Regions from separate parts of the Bacillus sp. AK128 genome, predicted to be linked through region 2. Evidence: a T-box and tRNA genes for the amino acid it is inferred to sense, from the RefSeq annotation. Region 2 holds a T-box; the other holds one or more tRNA genes.

Region 1 (4,434 bases), 1.5 Mb from region 2:
CTATAATAGTAGTACAACTACATTTGGAGGTTCCTATGACATTAACAAATCCTGTCGGACGCTTACGACTTATTGGTTTAATTGAAGGCTTATCTTATCTCATTTTATTAGGGATTGCGATGCCGTTGAAATATATGGCCGACTTCCCAATTGCGGTTACGATTACCGGAGCCATTCATGGTTTATTTTTTGTCCTTTTCTTGTTTGCCCTAGCTCATGTATTTTTTGCCTACCGCCAGTCATTTTGGTTTGGACTTGGTGGGGTCATCGCCTCACTCATACCTTTTGGAACCTTCATTTTAGACAAGCGTCTACAAACACTTGAGGATCCCGTTATTTTTGTAAAAAAACATAAAGATATGTAATAGATAAAGAAGAAGCCTCCGTTACGGATGGCTTCTTCTGTTATTCTCTGCAATAGCGGACTGATTTCGTCCATTTCTTTTTGCTTTATATAAGGCTTGGTCAACAAGATTAAACAATTCTGTGTAATGGATCGCTGTCTTTGGCATATTCCCTATTCCAATTGAAATCGTAATTACCTTTCCAGTTGGACTTGGCGTACTTTCTACTTTCTCTCGAATTCGTTCGGCAATTTGTTGTGCATCTTCAATCTCCGTATCGGGCAATAGAATTAAAAATTCCTCTCCACCTAAACGGAAGCATAAATCTAGGTCCCTTATTTCCTCTTTTAGGAGATTAGCCAAAAATTTTAACACCTCGTCTCCCTTTAAATGACCAAACTCATCATTCACCGCTTTGAAATAATCAATATCGAGAATTAAAACAGAATAGTTCTTGTATTTGTTCATCACCTTGTCAAAGTGACGACGATTATATAAACCGGTAAGAGAATCAAGAATCGATTGACTTTCTGCCAGGTCCACTTGTTCTTTATGGGCTTTGACCATCTTAAACATGGTAGTTTTTAATTCAGAAAGCTCTATATATCGATCTGGTATGACAGGCTGGCTTACATTCTTTCTCTCAGCTATGAATCTGGCATAATTGGCAAGCTGTTTAAGAGGATTAACAATGGCCTTCAATAGAAGAAAAGAAATAATAAAGATGAAAATGATAAATGGAATCGTATATTTCGCCACATTATTAGCTAATTCATATGTTGGGCCCATTACAGACTGAGCTGGGGTCTGACTCACTATTCCCCACTTACTTGTCTCGACATATGAAAAACCTGCCAGCATCTTAATTCCTTTTGTATTTTTAACCTCCGCTTGGCCTTCCTCTCCCTTAACGACCTTCTTAACCACATTATTTTGAATAACGTTCTCTCCAATACGTTCTTTTTCAGGGTGATAGATGATATTCCCTTTTGAGTCGACTACATATACATAGGAATCATTCATATGTTCTGGATGTAGACCAAGAGTCTCCTTGATACTGTTCTGTTCCTCCAAATAGATGGTAGAGCCAATGAATCCAAGGTATTCCCCACCATCATTAAAAACAGGATAAGAAATAAGCACCATTAATCTACCTGTCACTCCTATATACGGCTGAGAAATTAACGACTGTTTCTTTGTTAATGCTTCTTTTACTCCAACTGATTGTAACTGTTTACCGAGCAATCCATAATTAGGAGCTGTCGAGACGATAACCCCGTTATGATCTACAAAAAAAACAGAGTTAAAGAAATTGGTAGAGTCATATATTTTATTAATTTCTAGAGCCATTGTTTCTTGATTTCCCATGAGTAAAGAAACACTCTTTGCTCCTACCTCAAGGGTTCTAAACATATTTCTAAATAAAGAATCTGTTGTATCAGCTAATTTTTCTGCATAAAATTGATTTTCATGTAAGTAACTTTGCTCAAGATGCCCCTTACTTACAATAATACTTGAGGCCAGTCCACCAATACTCGTCCCAAGCATTGCGAAGGATATTAAAATTAGAATTAAGTTTTGTAGAGATATTTTTCGTTTCATTCTAGTCCCACCATATGAAGATTCTTTGTTGCTAGTATTAAATATATCGGCTTTTTTAAAGATTAATTGATATGTACAGATACAAAATAAAAGCATCCCATTTCAGAAATAGGATGCTTTTCGTTACTTATTCATAATTGGACGCGCTCGGAGGGATTCGAACCCCCGGCAGACGTAGTACCGGAAACTACCGCTCTATCCAACTGAGCTACGAGCGCATGTGTTTAGTGTGTGACTTATCTATTATATGAAAGAAATCACTACTTTTCAAGTAGGATTATATTGGATATAGTCGAACATATGTTAAAATTTATGTAACTAGGGTTAGAAAAGCATGAGAATTGGTTATGCTGAATATGGTAGTGAAGGGTATGATTGGACTCATCTTTGAATACATATAATGACAAGGGCTTTTGTTTGACCTTCATTGACCTTAGAGTTATGATAAATACATAAACTACTGAATGATTTTAAAGGAGGATTTCACGATGAATTTAATTCCAACGGTAATCGAACAAACAAATCGCGGTGAAAGAGCATACGACATATACTCTCGTCTTCTTAAAGACAGAATTATCATGTTAGGTTCTGCAATTGATGATAATGTAGCAAACTCAATCGTATCTCAGCTTCTATTCTTAGCTGCTGAAGATCCTGATAAAGATATTTCTTTATACATTAACAGCCCTGGTGGTTCAATAACTGCAGGTATGGCAATCTATGACACGATGCAATTTATCAAGCCTAAGGTTTCTACAATCTGTATCGGTATGGCCGCTTCAATGGGTGCATTCCTTCTTGCTGCAGGTGAAAAAGGCAAGCGTTTCGCGTTACCAAACAGTGAAGTTATGATTCACCAACCATTAGGTGGTGCACAAGGTCAAGCAACTGAAATCGAAATTGCTGCTAAGCGTATCCTATTCCTACGTTCAAAGCTAAACGAAATCCTAGCAGAACGTACTGGCCAACCAATCGAAGTAATCGAGCGCGACACAGAGCGTGACAACTTCATGACAGCTGATAAGGCAATGGAATACGGTCTAGTCGACCAGGTTCTAACAAAAGATAATAAGTAATGATAAGAAAAAGTGAGGAATTCATATCCTCACTTTTTCTTATTTTATAATGGGTTTGTATTTAGTCTACTACTCTTTTTGTATAAGTTGTTTTCTGAAAAGATTTTTCAATATAATAATAATGTAAACAACCAAGAGTTGGTTGGAGCGGAAGGCGTTTGACTCCTGCGGGAAATGAGGGAAGTGTGAGACCCCGCAGGCAAAGCCGAGGAGGCTCACGTCCCTCCCCGCGGAAAGCAAGCGCCTGCAGCGGAAACCAACGGACCAAATTATTAATTAAATTTAAATTAATAATGCAGCAAAATTTGCAGTAACCCACATCAATTAAAGTTGATGAACCTTTTCCTTTTTAACTAGCTCACTTAACTGAGACCATTTAAACTTCTCTCCATACACCATTACACCTTTCACATAGATACGTGATGCCAGGTATGCGATTAGCAAGATGGAAGCTAGTAAAATGACTCCACTAATAACTAGCTGAATCATGGTTATTTCCCCCATAACAAATTTAGCAAACGCAACAATCGGTGAGAAAAACGGGAAATACGTGGAGAACGTGACAAGCATGCCAGTTGGATCCATCATGGTCCTCATACCAACCATTAATGCCCCAATGACAAGAATCATAACGGGCCCCATTACACTTCCAAGGTCCTCCGTTCTTGAAATGACTGACCCTAATGCAGCAAAGCACAAGGCATACATTAAATACCCGCAAGAGAAGAAAAACATAAAAGCTACAATGAGACCGGCATCGATTTGCGATAAATCGAATACAAACCCAAATATATTAAATTGATCAACATTAAGCCAACCAATAAGATGAGCCACATAGCCCGCTAGGAAGAAGATAGAGACTTGGATTAATCCAGCACAAAGATTAGAAAGAACTTTTGCAAATAACATATAAATTGGCTTAATCTTCGTAATCATCACTTCCATTACCCTTGTTGACTTTTCACCGGTAATGTTCATCGCAATTCCTTGACCAAACATTAAGATAAACGTATACATTAAGAAAATAAATACATATACAATACCTAAGCTCCCAGTATTTTCAGCTAACATATTTCTCTCTACTGGTATAGTTGAAAATAACTCCGTTGTAATTTCGGGTGATAAAGAATGTCTATCTGTCACAGAAGAAATATATTGCTGTTGTAACTGGGTAACAAAAGGATAGATGACACTTGTATCTGGATATCGATTGTAGAAATAAGATACCACCGGAACGGATTGTTGCTCTTCAATAATAAGTAAATGATCTACATCCTGATCCTTGATTTTTTCCTTTTCCGCCTCAATATCTTCTGAACCGATGAGGGAGACAGTCCCTCCTTCTATTTCCGCTTCAATCTGCTCTATATTCACTTCAAAGGATGTTGAATTAACGACTGAGATTACTACAT
Region 2 (4,434 bases):
GCTTCTTTTTCTAACTGGTATACTCTTTTCTCTAATTCTTGAATCTTTTCTTGTTCAGTCATTGAGAACCTCTTTCTTAATAGCATTTCTCCCTAGTTATACTATTAATTAATTCTCTTTACTCTTTTATTTACCTGCTTGAAATCGTTGAGTTTCTCTTTTAGATGCAAGTTTCTTAAGTTACAGTCAATACTCTTAGTGTTGGCATCCCGGACAATAAAAACATTTTCTAGATGCTAGTTCAACCTTAACAATCGTTTGACCACACCGGCTACAGCTCTCTCCTTCACGATCATACACCAGACAGTTTTCATTATATCCACCTGTTAACTGATCAAGCTTAAATAAAGGCATCTCCATATAACCTCCAAGCTCAAGTGCACGATTTAAAACAAAACCTATACTTGAGTAGAGCTGCTGTAGCTCGTTATCCTGTAACTCATTCCACTTCCTCATCGGTAGTAACTGTGCATGATAACAGATTTCGTCTGAATAACAGTTACCTATTCCGGCGACGAATTGTTGATCTAATAGTGTCGGCTTTAGCTTACCTTTTTTCTTCCCAACTCTATCTTTAAATACATCAAATGTGAAGGATGGATCCAATGGTTCTGGACCAAGATCCTTAAATTCAGCTTCAAGTTGTTCCCTTGATAAGAGATGAAGATAGCCAAGCCTTAGTCCAATAAAAAACAATTCACTATTTTGAAAATCAAAAATGACCTGCTTCGTCCTCTTTGGTTGATCCACTTCTGAGCCTAAGTACATCGTCCCACCAAGCATTAAGTGTAACAAAAGAGAATCTCCGTTTTGCAATTCAAAAATCAAGTGTTTACCTCTTCGTTTGATTTCGACGATGTGTTGACCAACGACACGACGATGAAATTCACTGACAGAAACATTAATGGATTTCTCTCGATTTACATGTACATCTGTAATGGGTTTGTGCTGAACCTGTCTACTTAAAAGTCTTCGATAATTTTCCATCTCTGGAAGTTCGGGCATATAAATCACCTACTTTTTTATCTAGCTTTTGTAGTAGCCGTCAATTCAAATCACCAAATTTACATTTTCATTGGAGCCTTAACCCCAAGAAGTCTTAGGCACTCCTTTAAAACAACCCCTATAGAGTACGCGAGCTGTAATCTCATTCCTTGTGAATCGGAATAGTCAATCATCTTGACGGAATGATAATACGAGTTAAACTCCTTCGCAAGATCAAGTGTAAAACGGGCAATATGAGATGGATCATGGTCGTCACAGGCCTTCTCAATTACTTGTGGAAACTGGGAAAGTAACTTAACAGCCTCCCACCCTTCCTGGTCATATGCACGAATAGAATGCTTTGCTTGTGACTTAAACTCTCCCTTTTTAAGAAGAGACTGAATTCTGGCATAGGTATATTGTAGATATGGTCCTGTTTCTCCTTCGAAAGCTAGCATTTCCTTTAGAGAAAATTCAAAGTCATGATTTCGATGGTGTTTTAAATCATGAAAGACAATTGCACCAACGCCTATCATCGTGGAGATCTCTGATTGGTTCTGTAAATCAGGATTTTTTTCTTCAATGTTCTTTTTTGCTAAGGAGATGGCTTCATTGATCACTTCATCTAGTAAGACAATCTTTCCTTTACGCGTCGACATTTTCTTTCCATCACTTAAAATCAACCCGAAAGGAACATGAATCAATTCATTCGCCCATTCATAATCCATCTTCTTAAGGACCTCTTTGATCTGTTTAAAGTGGAGCGATTGTTCTTGACCTACTACATAAATAGCTTTATTGAAGTGATAAGCCTCTTTTCGGTATAAAACCGCAGCCAGATCTCGAGTGGCATATAAAGTCGCACCGTCCCGCTTAACAATTAAACAAGGTGGTAGCTCTTTATCTTGAAGGGAGACAATCTGAGCACCTTCTGACTCTGTCAATAATCCTTTTTCATTAAGTTCCTCAATTACTTTATCCATCTTATCGTTAAAGAACGACTCTCCTTGAATATGATGAAAATTTACATCTAACAGTTTGTAAATTCGCTCAAATTCTTCAAGGGACAAGTTTCTGAACCAATTCCATAGCTCTGTCGCTCCTTCATGACCATCCTCTAGCTTTTTAAACCACTCTCTTCCCTCATCATTTAATAATGGGTTCTTTTCTGCCTCCTCATGAAATTTTATATAAAGCGCTAATAATTCTTTTATAGGCTGATTAGTAAGATCACCACCATCTCCCCATTTCTTATAGGCGGCAATAAGTTTTCCAAACTGGGTTCCCCAATCCCCAATATAGTTAATCTTAGTAACCTGGTACCCCATTTTTTCATAAAGGTTTGAAATGGCATTTCCTATGACTGTTGACCGCAAATGCCCCATTGAAAAAGGCTTCGCGATATTAGGAGAAGACATGTCAATTACAATCTTCTGTCCTTCCCCTTTTGGACTATAGCCATACTTTTCTTTCTCTTTATGAATGCTTTCTAAAACTGATTCAAATAAAGTCTCCTGTTCCAAGAAGATGTTTAGATAACCACCAACAGATTCTAATTCCCTAAAATATGGATGATTGATTGAAGCGATCAGCTCATTTGCAATCTGGGTAGGTGACTTTTTTAATTTTTTCGCCAAAATAAAACATGGAAACGAAAGATCCCCGTAACCTTTATGCTTAGGTTTTTCTAATGCCAAATAAATTTCCAATTCACTCAGGGAAATATACTCAGACAGAACTTCTGCTGTTTTCTTTACAAACATATGCCTTCCTCCTTTACTTAATCGTGGGAATACAAAAAACTCCCGCCTCTATAAATTAGAGACGAGAGTTTAATTCCCGTGGTACCACTCTGTTTGTTCTTAAAAAGAACCACTTTACTAGGTAACGGCTATAAGCCGGCATACTCTTTTCGAATTGAGTATACATCTCAGAAGTGCGCTTCATAAGCAATGTTAGACCAGGCTCACACCATCCCTGATTCGCTTTTCTAGAGCATTGGTTATTACTCTCTTCATCGTTGATTCATTATTTTTTATTAATTATACATAAATTTTCCAGTTCATCAACTATTTTTTTAACAGTATTTTTTACCATCAATTTTATTTCACTAATTACAAAAAATACTATAGACAAAAAAGGAGGGAATCAACATGGGTAAAAAACACCGTAATCGTGTCAATCAGCCAAAGAAAAACAATCATATTCCACCGGAAGCAATCATTGCAGAGGAAAATGCACACGGCAAAGAAAACTCTGCCAAGGAAAGAAAAAACACTTAAGCATAACCATGTAAAACAAGAAAAAGTTATTTTTTCTTGTTTTACTTTTAATAAGCTTTACCTGACATGAACTCGTCCAATTTTCCGCCAACCTTCAGGCTTTAATTGATAATAGGTCATACCATCTCGTCCTTCATCAAAATACAAAATATCCCCAGTTCGGATGTACCTAGCTTCTGTTCCTTGTGGCATTAATTCTTTTACATTAAATGTTTTAAACACTTCATACATTGCTTCATGATGGTTGCCCGCATGAACATTTAAGCGGTAAACCGAACGATATCCTTTTTTTTGGCCAATCCTAGGCGTTTGTAATAATGTGACATCATAGCAGTTTACTTCGTTCTTTCTTGGTGAAATTGTCATTGGATCGATCATTTCCCTCACCCCAAGACATGCTTTTCTACCATCATACATAAATTACATAGAAAAAATTGTCAAATATCGTCATCTATCGGGTGAAATTTTTGTCTAATAAAAAATTATTATGATATAAAAGTTGATCTAGCTTACAAAGACATTGTTTAGTTAAAACAGCACTTCTCCTTCTTGGAGAAATGCCCCTAATAATTGAAGATGATGCTACACATAAAGTTAATCCATCCAATAAAAAATAGCATCGAACACTTTATATTGCCTTGGCTCTGTAAGCGTCGCAATTTTCGTTTTAAACGGGAGGTTTTGAGACAAATATTGTTTATTTAAAATGGTATAGCCCTTATGATTTAATAACTGTTTGATTTCTCGAAATTCATCTACCATAAAATGTGGTGGTTCATCCAATACATCTTCTGGCTTACTAATCATGCTCATTGCACCGAAAAATTCATCTTTTATTTTGTCATTATCTATAATGTACTTATAACGTTCATCTTTTCCAATAATGGCAACGGGTGCTAAACGACTTATGTAAATAACAAGCCCTTCGAATTGGATAGAAGTAAGAGAATCCTTTTCAATATATTTTTCACTTAACTTACTACTTCCATCTCTTCTATAACAAAATAAATCGACATAGGAAGCATAACCACTTCCATAATGATCAAAGATAGCTTCACATTTGAAGGATTCTGAACGATTAAGAGTACAAAAAAGATTTTTAATATGCTTTTCAATTTCGTTCTTATCCTTTGTGTTATATGGAAATGTTTCGCCAATTGGTTCTTCT

The links. A T-box is a leader RNA that pairs with one kind of tRNA and senses whether it is charged. The one in region 2 lies ahead of argS (arginine--tRNA ligase), so its partner is inferred to be a tRNA-Arg.
Region 1: it encodes a tRNA-Arg, which carries the amino acid that the T-box ahead of argS (arginine--tRNA ligase) is inferred to sense. The anticodon was not compared.

Annotation. Positions count from the first base shown of each region.
Region 1 covers NZ_CP096379.1:653,721-658,154, reverse strand. The annotation lists gene M1D60_RS02910 (DUF3817 domain-containing protein) at 36-365, shown strand; gene M1D60_RS02905 (sensor domain-containing diguanylate cyclase) at 387-1,946, opposite strand; tRNA gene M1D60_RS02900 (tRNA-Arg) at 2,089-2,164, opposite strand; gene clpP (ATP-dependent Clp endopeptidase proteolytic subunit ClpP) at 2,435-3,022, shown strand; gene M1D60_RS02890 (ABC transporter permease) at 3,347-4,434, opposite strand, start outside.
Region 2 covers NZ_CP096379.1:2,114,259-2,118,692, reverse strand. The annotation lists gene M1D60_RS10540 (DUF2339 domain-containing protein) at 1-62, opposite strand, end outside; gene mutM (bifunctional DNA-formamidopyrimidine glycosylase/DNA-(apurinic or apyrimidinic site) lyase) at 196-1,005, opposite strand; gene argS (arginine--tRNA ligase) at 1,065-2,747, opposite strand; T-box leader at 2,802-3,014, opposite strand; gene M1D60_RS10525 (hypothetical protein) at 3,138-3,266, shown strand; gene M1D60_RS10520 (hypothetical protein) at 3,324-3,644, opposite strand; gene M1D60_RS10515 (hypothetical protein) at 3,861-4,434, opposite strand, start outside.